Regions from separate parts of the Brevibacillus sp. 1238 genome, predicted to be linked through region 3. Evidence: riboswitches for the same ligand, from Rfam matches in the RefSeq annotation. Region 3 holds a riboswitch; each other region holds the start of a gene.

Evidence for each region. A riboswitch is a leader RNA that binds a small molecule or an ion and turns the genes downstream of it on or off. The one in region 3 is predicted to bind cyclic di-AMP.
Region 1: another riboswitch for cyclic di-AMP. It lies ahead of M2298_RS21355 (C40 family peptidase); the one in region 3 lies ahead of M2298_RS18455 (CAP domain-containing protein).
Region 2: another riboswitch for cyclic di-AMP. It lies ahead of M2298_RS23290 (quaternary amine ABC transporter ATP-binding protein); the one in region 3 lies ahead of M2298_RS18455 (CAP domain-containing protein).

What each region holds. Positions count from the first base shown of each region.
Region 1 covers NZ_JARXWC010000011.1:47,863-51,111, forward strand. The annotation lists gene M2298_RS21345 (PspA/IM30 family protein) at 1-696, opposite strand; gene M2298_RS21350 (LiaF transmembrane domain-containing protein) at 764-1,168, opposite strand; cyclic di-AMP (ydaO/yuaA leader) riboswitch at 1,472-1,608, shown strand; gene M2298_RS21355 (C40 family peptidase) at 1,613-2,140, shown strand; gene M2298_RS21360 (response regulator transcription factor) at 2,359-3,078, shown strand; gene M2298_RS21365 (sensor histidine kinase) at 3,079-3,249, shown strand, end outside.
Region 2 covers NZ_JARXWC010000013.1:115,899-119,147, reverse strand. The annotation lists gene M2298_RS23295 (ABC transporter ATP-binding protein) at 1-763, shown strand, start outside; cyclic di-AMP (ydaO/yuaA leader) riboswitch at 926-1,072, shown strand; gene M2298_RS23290 (quaternary amine ABC transporter ATP-binding protein) at 1,505-2,725, shown strand; gene M2298_RS23285 (ABC transporter permease) at 2,709-3,249, shown strand, end outside.
Region 3 covers NZ_JARXWC010000008.1:39,031-42,279, reverse strand. The annotation lists gene M2298_RS18470 (SDR family oxidoreductase) at 1-537, opposite strand, end outside; gene M2298_RS18465 (cold-shock protein) at 688-891, opposite strand; gene M2298_RS18460 (rhodanese-like domain-containing protein) at 1,320-1,667, shown strand; cyclic di-AMP (ydaO/yuaA leader) riboswitch at 1,752-1,910, shown strand; gene M2298_RS18455 (CAP domain-containing protein) at 1,918-2,637, shown strand; gene M2298_RS18450 (hypothetical protein) at 2,705-2,863, opposite strand; gene M2298_RS18445 (homoserine dehydrogenase) at 3,003-3,249, opposite strand, start outside.

The DNA of each region.
Region 1 (3,249 bases), on a different contig from region 3:
TCAAGATTGTTCCGGCTGGGCGGACACTGGTTTTTTCTGTTGAAGCGATGCCTTGATGTTTGCCAGTTCTGTATCCAGATCGTCTTTTTCCAACTCAGAAAGCGCGTTCTCCCAAGCGAGGTTTGTCTGGCGCCATTGACCGCTCATTTGCGCTTCGGCTTCCATGCGCAGCACTTTTTCCTCCATGCGAGCAAAGCCGCGGCCTGCGGACTGATTTCCGATTCCCACTACGGCATGATTCACTTGCTTTTGTGTACGAGCTACCTGTGCCCGAGCCATCAGCGTGAATTTTTTCGCACGCATTTTATAGAACTCTTCCTTCAGCTCAGCCAGCTTCTCGCGCATTTGCGTAGCTGCCTCGGATGCTGCCAAGTACAGTGTCTCATACTCTGCTGCACGCGCCTCGTATTGCTTTTTGTCTGCAAGTGCACGGCGAGCAAGTTCATCTTCCCCTTCTGTCAGAGCGAGCTTCACTTGACGATCGCGTTTGTCGATCAGTGTGTTCGCTTCATCCAGTTGTTGGCGGAATTTCTTTTCCAGTGCTACCTGACGGGCGACAGCCACTTCGACTTGTCCGATTTCCACTTCCATATCTCGCATGTATTGATTCAGCATCACTACCGGATCTTCCATGGAATCCAAAGCGTCATTCACCGAAGCTACTGTCAGGTCACGCAAACGTTTAAAAATACTCATGTTTATTTCCTCCTCATCATATCACATCGTGTTATTTCATCCAAAAGCTCTCGCGACTTGAGCAACTCTATGGCTGGCGACGGGTCACATCTTTTTCCCAGGCGTCCAGCGCGTCTTCTTTCAATACTTTTTGGGCCCACTGACGCTCCCAGGCAGGTGGCGCTTCTTTGGGGACATGACTGGGGCGCAGTAAGCGATACCCCAGATAAATCACACCAATGGCCAGTAAGCCGTGGAACAGCAGATGGAGCTTGCCAATCAGCATCAGGAACCCGAAGAGGAAGATCACGATTCCCCAGAAACGCGAACCGGATTGTCCCATAATCTTTCGAGCGCCGTACAGCATGATGACCCCGGGAATCAAAATCCCGATCAGGTCACCGAAGTCGATTCCGATTTGATCCAGCAGAACCAACCCGCCGATTAGCAAGAGAACCAGCCCGAGCAAAACCTTTCCAGACCGTTCACTCATTGCTCGCTTACCTCCTATTCTCTTGTGCATGTGGTGCTTGCTAACTTATGCCCTTATTGTAGCCCCCCGGATAGGCTTTCCATAACGGGCGTGCGGTTGGTTTTTCCCTCCGTCCTTGGACGGAGAGCACTTCCTGCCATAATCGGACGAGCCTGTTTTCGCCCCATTCCAACCGCTCTTGCAATGTCGAAACAAAACGTTACACCTTTAGACAGGATTTTGTGACAAAAATATGAACAAGCAGTCAAAAAAAAGGAAAAATCGGACAAGCAGCGAATCTTCGTAGAGTGCGTGTAAAAAAACATCGAAAAATAGCCGAATTCCGCATGTCGGAAACGGGGGAACCAGTTTTTTGGGGTGAATAGTTGCGTTAGGCAACTTAGGGCGTCCTTTCGACCGAACCCTTCAGCTAACTTCGTAGGCTCACGAAAGGAGCAGTTTCTTTTGCGCAAGGTGGTACTATCTTTATTTATGGCTGGATTGCTTGCTATGGGAGCGGGCGCTGCACATGCGGCGGAGAACACGACACTCGAAGAGGTTGTCGATGATCTGTACGGCGTTCCTTACAAATCTTCAGGCACATCCAAAAAAGGCTTTGACTGCTCCGGTTTCACACGCTACGTATTTGACGCGTTAGGTGTAGACCTGCCGCACAATTCTGCCTCTCAATATGAGTACGGTACAGAAGTTGCACGGAAAGACTTGCAACCAGGAGATCTTGTGTTCTTTAATACAAACGGACGAAGCATCTCTCACGTGGGCATCTACATCGGGGACGGCACATTCGTGCATTCGGAATCCGGCCGCGGAGTCGTCAACACCAAGTTGAACGACCCGTACTACTGGAGCAAGCGTTTTGTTGGTGCCAAGCGCATCAGCTCGCCTGTTCTGGAAGCAAAGGCGGACACTCCGAAAAAGGAAAACGCGGTGCAAGCTGCATCGTTGCCGGAAAATCAACCAAAAAAGAAGTAGTTCGGCAAAAACATAAGAGCCAGGGACAATCGTCTCTGGCTTTTTCTGACGAAATTTAGTACCAGGTCTAAATAGGTGCCCTTACTTATAAGGAAATAAGCATGAATGAAGGGATACTTGTTCCTATTCTGTGAAAGCATGTTATGATAGACAAGGCTGATTCTTTTTTGCCATGATACTTGTTCACTTATTAATAGAAGTAACTGGGGGTAATTCCGGTGAAAGATCACATTTTAATCGTTGACGACAATCAGGAGATTATTGAACTGCTTGAAGATATTTTGGAAAACGAAGGCTTTCAGGTCTCCTCTGCGGAAAATGGCGAGGATGCACTTGCCCTGCTCAGCCAGGGAGAGCGGCCTAATCTCATTCTGCTCGATATCATGATGCCTAACATGAGCGGCTACGAGCTGTGCTCGCAAATCCGTCGCGAATGGGACTTGCCTATTTTGTTTCTCAGCGCCAAAAGCAAGGCCGTAGACAAAGTAGTCGGTTTTGAAATCGGGGCCGATGATTACATTACGAAGCCGTTTGACACGGAAGAACTGCTCGCCCGCATACGCGCCCATCTGCGCCGCTACGAGCGCATCCGCAAGCATACCGAGGAGCAGCCGGAAAAAGACGCCTCCGGTTCCCCGATCACGGTTTTGAAGTTCAAGGATTTGGAAATCCATAAAGAAACGTATTCCGTCTACGTCAACAACCAAAAGATCGAGTTGTCCACGAAAGAGTTTCAACTGCTGACTTTTCTCGCTGAAAATGCGGGTATCGTCTTCACGCGGGAACAAATTTACGACCGCGTCTGGGGCTATGGCTACGGCTCGCTCAATACGGTGACGGTACACATCAAAAACTTGCGCGAGAAGCTGGAAACAGAGCGGCAATTCATCAAAACTCAGTGGGGGACGGGCTACGTATTCATCGGGGAGAAGCTTTAGATGAGCCTCCGCAAAAAACTGTTTCTTTCTTTTATCGCGTTGATTACGCTCAACATCTTGCTGTTCAAGTTCGTTTTTCAGGACATCATCATCGACCAGTTGAAAAACGACCGTCACAACCAGTACCAGGCAGAAAAGGATGCGGCAGAAAAGGTCCGGGTCAACCAACTG
Region 2 (3,249 bases), on a different contig from region 3:
AAACGTGGCGTTTCCTTTGCAGCATCAACAGCAGGTGCCGGAAGCGTACAAGCAAAACCCGAAAGCGCGGGTAGCCCAGATGCTGGAGATGGTCGGTCTGGGCGGTATGGAGGAGCGGTTCCCCAGTCAGCTTTCCGGTGGGCAAAAGCAGCGTGTGGCGCTGGCGCGCGCCATCGTGTTCAATCCGACCTTGTTGCTGATGGACGAACCGTTGAGCAGTCTGGACGCCGAGCTGCGCATGCAGATGCGAAAAGAAATCCAGTTCATTCACCGCGAACTGGGTACGTCGATTGTCTATGTGACGCACGATCAATCCGAGGCACTGGCCATGGCTGATCGCATTGTCGTGATGAAGGGCGGCAGAGTTGAGCAGGCAGGCACTCCGCACGACATTTACTACGCCCCGGAGTCGCCGTTTGTCGCCAAGTTTGTCGGCAGAGCCAACTTTTTAAAAGGGAACTGGGCTGCCGCGAACACCTTTTTGCTGGAAAAACAGGGAGCGTCATCGTTGCCGATCACCGTTTCGCGTGATTTTTCCGCTTTTTTCGATCAGCAAGTATTGCCTGTTCGCCCGGACCAGTTGAAGCTGTCCACCTGGCAACAAGGCGCGGACGGGATCATGGGCAAGGTCGCTCACGTCCAGTTTCAGGGCCGGGAGCTGATTTACTCGATTCGCGTCGGGGAAGAGGAATGGGAAGTGGTCACCGATATTAGCGAGCGGTTTGCTTACGATGATTCTGTACTGGTGAGCATTTGCGTGTAAGCTGGAAAGCAGGCGAAATAGCTTTCATTGGTGAGCAACCGATAGCTAATGTCAGGATATAAATAAAGAACGATCAAGCATGAGGCAAGCAGGCAGAAGCGAGCATTCACAATAATTGGCAGCAGGCGTATAATCAAATCACATTACCGAATCTGATTCAAACATTTCATACGGCCTAGTTCCGGGGCAACCCGGAAGCGGGGGAACCAATCTTTTGGGGTTAATCCTGAGCAATCAGGAGGGATGAGATAAGTCTTCTCTGCCATCCTACCCGTCAGCTAACCTCGTCGGCCAAAGCAGGGAAGGTTCATGAAGCGATGAAGTCTGGGCAATGATGCGAAAAAAGAGGAGCGGTCCTCTTCGGGCGCGTTTATAGGCCATTTCAGACTTTTTCTTTGGGACCTTTGTTCTTGAGAAAAAGGATGAAATAGGTCTATTTTTTATGGCGATTTTCATGTGTGGCTTTTGTCATACGCGTGCATGTCGATGTGCGAGGATGGCGGGCGGCAAATGAATTTCAGCATAAACCCGGTGCATGAAACCAAAAAACGAACAGCGAAATCAGGAAGACAGCGTACAGGGAGCCTTTTGCACAGGGGCGCCAGGTATTAGGTAAGCCTGCGTTAGTTCTGCAAAAATCGAGCGTACACAAGCGGCAGCGTCTGCAGGTGGTTCGTCCGGTTGGAAGCGGAACTTCGCAGGTTTTTTCATTTGGGAAAACAAGAAAGGGAGGAAAGGCTCATGCCCAAAATGACAGTCAGGCAATTGACGAAAGTGTTTGGCAAGCAGCCGCAGGCAGCGTTAAAGCTGTTGGAGCAAGGATGGACAAAGGAGCAAATTTTTAAAGAGACAGGGCAATCGATCGGTGTGAACCAGATCAGCTTCTCGGTAGCAGAGGGCGAAATTTTCGTCATTATGGGGCTGTCAGGCAGCGGCAAATCTACCTTGATCCGACTTTGCAACCGCCTGATTGAGCCAACCACTGGGAGCGTTCAGATCGATGGCGAAGAACTCATTGGTATGAAGCCGGCTCATTTGCGCGAGGTACGCAGGAGAAAGCTCGGCATGGTTTTTCAAAATTTCGCGCTCTTCCCACAGCGAACGGTACGGGAAAACATCGAATTCGGTTTGGAGATTCAGCAAGTACCGCATGGATTGAGGCAAGAAAAAGCACGCGAAGCGCTTGCGCTCGTCGGGCTTTCCGAGTGGGAAAATGCCTTCCCTGATCAATTGAGCGGCGGAATGAGGCAGAGGGTCGGCCTGGCCCGGGCGCTCGCCAACAATCCCGACATTTTGCTGATGGACGAAGCGTTCAGTGCCCTTGATCCGCTGATTCGAAAAGACATGCAGGATGAGCTGCTAGAGCTTCAGCTAACGATGAAAAAGACTATTTTGTTCATTACTCACGATCTGCATGAGGCATTGCGGCTCGGTGACCGGATCGCCCTGATGAAAGACGGTCGCTTCATCCAGGTCGGGCGTCCCGAAGAAATCATGACCGATCCTGCGGATGAATTCGTGAAAAAATTCGTTGAGGATGCAGACTTGTCCAAAGTGCTGGTGGCAAAACACGTGATGAAAAGGGCAGAAGCGATTACTCCTGACAAAGGTGCGAGGGTGGCCCTCCAGCTCATGATGGACAACGGGGTATCCAGTCTGTACATCGTAGACAAAAAGCGGGCATTGCTTGGGCTTGTTACCGCCTATGACGTTTCGCTTGCGATCAATACGGGCGAGTCGCTTGAAGCCATCATGAAAAAAGATATCCCCAGCGTGGGGCCAGATGCCCGTCTGAACAGCCTGTTTCCTCTGATGGCAGATTTGCACGTTCCGATTGCTGTCGTGGGTGAGGAGCGGCGTCTGTTGGGCGTCATTGTCAAGGGAGCGGTGCTCGGCGGGCTTGTCGGCAAGGTCAATCCGCAGCAGGGAGCAGAGGTGATGCCCCATGGATTCCGTGCCTAAGTTGCCGATCGGTGAGTGGGTGGAACGAATCGTTGAGGCGCTCGGTCAGCACAAAGGCATTTTGTTCGATCCGATCGCGATCATCATTTCGGGAATGGTCACGTACTTTACCGAGGTTTTGGCTGCGATACCGTCTGTTATTCTCATTTTGCTGTTCGGGGCGCTGGCCTGGGTATTTGGCGGGCGATCTTCGATGTTTTTCACATTGCTTGGGCTGTTTCTCATTGCCAATCTGGGGTACTGGGATGAAACGGTCGAAACGCTCGGCTTGGTTATTGCTTCTGCCCTGTTGTCCATCACTGTAGGGATTCCTGCGGGTATTGCCTGCGCGCGAAGCGATACTTTCACGAAGCTGGTCATGCCGTTGCTAGATTTGATGCAGACGATGCCAGCATTCGTTTACTTGATCCCGGCCATTTTCTTTTTTGGACTGGGCGAAGTACCAGGGGTCATTGCTTCCGTTATCTTTGCGCTGCCGCCGATCGTCCGATTTACGAATCTCGGCATACGTCAGGTTCCGCCGG
Region 3 (3,249 bases):
CCAACCGCCGTCAATGACCAATTCTGTACCTGTTACGAAGCTGGATTCATCAGAAGCGAGATACAGGACACCATAAGCGATATCTTCCGGTTTGCCCAATCGCGGCAACGGCGTTCCCCTTTCAAACATTTGTCCAGCCCCGTGATCGAGCGTTTCCTGGATCATCGGCGTCACGATAATTCCCGGGTGAACGGAATTGACGCGGATGTTGTCTGGAGCCAGCTCGACAGCAGACGCTTTGGCAAGCGAGCGAAGCGCCCCTTTTGCCGCCGTATACGCATTCGTGTAGTTCAGGGCAACCAAGCCAGCGATGGACGAGATGTGAATGACGGAGCCGCCGCCCGCTTTCTTCATTTCTGGCACCGCGTATTTCATCCCGAGCATGCAGCCTGTCAAGTTGATGCTCATCACTTTGTTCCACTGCTCCACGTCGAACTGTTCCAGCTTTTGATCCGTACTGACGCCAGCGTTGTTGACCAGTACGTCTACTTTGCCAAAAGTGGCGACTGCTTTTTCCACGACCTGTGGTTCGAACACGACATGCCGTACACACCGAAATTCATGGCGACGAATTTGCTCGTCATGGCTACCAAAGGAGCTTATGTAAACAATCCGTTTCTGTAATTCGTTCCCGCAGACACAAAAAAGAAACTGCCCACTCAGGACAGTTTCTTTTATAAAGGAGGTTTACAGTTTTGTTACGTTCTCAGCTTGTGGGCCACGGTTGCCAGTTACGATGTTGAACTGAACGCGTTGACCTTCTTCCAAAGTTTTGAAGCCGTCACCTTGGATTGCGCTGTAGTGTACGAAAACGTCGTCTCCGCCTTCTACTTGAATAAAGCCATAACCTTTTTCTGCGTTAAACCATTTAACTGTTCCGTTCGATTGCATGTAAAAAAACCTCCAAAAGTCAATTTGAATATGCAGTCATATTTACCGAGGCAAATAAAGCTCACATATCATGAAGAAATACTCCAACATCTGATTGCAATACGCCTTCATGATATGTGAATTTATTCTACTTCGACAATATGAAAGTGTCATAGGACGGAACTGCCATGTTAAAACCAAAACTTTTTGAAAACCTAAAACGACGAAAGCCCTTCCTCTCTCCCATCCTTGCGGCTCCGATGACCGCGCCAGTGTGAATCGGGAATCCAAAAACGTTATCCATCAGCATCATTATGCACCTCGATGAATTAGGCTTAATTATTCAAGTAATACTATCATTCTATCATACAAATACGCTATAATCAACTATTTAGATGCTACACGGCCCGTTTCTCACCTGATACACTAAGGTTCTGGAGGGATGATTCATGTCAAAAGAAGTGTATACAAAGCAAGAAATCAAGCAACTTTTGGAAAAGGGTACTCCGATTTTGTTCCTTGATGTTCGCGACGAAGCCAAATTTCAGACAGGCAGTGTGGAAAGCAAATTCGCTGACACGCGAAATGTTCCATACGTGCACATGCTTGCGCAGGGCGCCAAACTATTAGATGAAGAAACAGAACGGGCCGTCAAAGAAAGACAGATCATCACTGTATGCACAACGGGAAATAAAGCCCAAAAAGCGGCAGCTTTGCTGCGCGAGCACGGATATGAGGCAAAAGCGCTGCTCGGCGGATTGACAGCGTGGAAGGACGACGAAGACGAAGCGAAATAAACGCACTAGCACCAACGTTTCCAGCAGATTGGCAGATATTACTCCTTTATTTCGGGCGGGATGGTCTGATATTCTGGGTCATGCCAAACCAATACGCCGAAACTTCCTCACGAATGGAAGTGCGGGGGATCTTTTACGCGGGTCAACAAAACCCGCTATGGGGTGAATCGCTCGAAGGAGCGTAGGGTTGTTTCCTCAACCCGAATCCGACAACTAACCTCGTAGGCCAAAAAAAGGAGACGATGTGAATATGAAACGTTTTGGAGCTACTGCCATCGCCATGACTCTGGGATTGGGCTTGGCCTTGACCGGATTTACTACTTCTGCTTCTGCTGCAACTTCCGCAAACTGCCCGTTGAAAAACGGTAACAGTACACCATATCAATTTTCCTATCAATGGATTCCATATGCGGGACAATTGCCTTTTGCATCCAATGCCCAGCAAAATCAGGTTGTTGTTCCACCAGTAAAGCAAGTACCTGTTCAGCAGCAGCCAGTGCAAAAGCCCGTACAAAAACCAGTGCAAACAGCACCGCAAGCACCTGCGCAACCAGTTGCAACTACACCTGCGGCTCCAACCGGACAAGCTGACCAGGCTAAAATAGGAGATTTTGCCAAGCAAGTCGCTGATCTCGTCAATCAGGAACGCGCCAAAGCAGGACTGGCTCCCGTGACGATGGACGCTTCTTTGTCCAAAGTGGCACTTGCAAAAGCAGCGGACATGTCGAACAACAACTACTTCGACCATACAAGCCCTACGTACGGTTCGCCATTTGACATGATGAAGCAGTTTGGCATCTCTTATATGGCTGCGGGCGAGAACATCGCCATGGGTCAACGCAGCCCTGAAGAAGTCATGACGCAATGGATGAACAGTGATGGCCACCGCAAAAACATTATGAACCCGGCCTTTACCAAAATCGGTGTCGGATACACGAACGGCTACTGGGTTCAAGAATTTATCGGATAAAACAATCGTTTCACACGAAAGCCGGGTTTCTCTTCGCACAAAGAGACCCGGCTTTTCTCGTGTGGAGCTAGCCTTGCTCCGTATTTGCCGCGTTTTTCGCTTCGGGGGTGCAGCCGCAACCTTTCTGCTCGTCAAACAGAGCGACATCCTTTTGGTTCATCTTCTGTTTGGTCGGATAGGCAGAAACTTGTTGCAGTTCGGCATTGACATCAGATGATTGCTTCATCGTATGGCCCCCTCGCCGCTATTTGGATAGTTTGTGGTACATCGGTAGTATGCGCGTGAAAGCAGCAAATACATGCCTGCCGATCGCTGGAAAACAGACGAAGCTTGCTCAGGGCTGTTGCCGTTTAGGAGCTGCGCTTTTACTTGCTGAGAATATGCTCCAGGTCTTTCAGCGCTGCGGCTGCCGCTGCTACAGGGTCTGACTTCCCGCCGACCACCATCAGCTCTCCCATCACATCGGTTTCGACCCGAATCGCCTTCGTAGTGCCTTTTACACGGGCAAAAGGGTGACTCGCTTCAACCGCTTTCAATTCTACAGCCGCTTGAATCCCGTCCGCAGTCGGTTTGATCGTCCCGATCAGCTTGGGCACACGCCCGCTTTGTTTC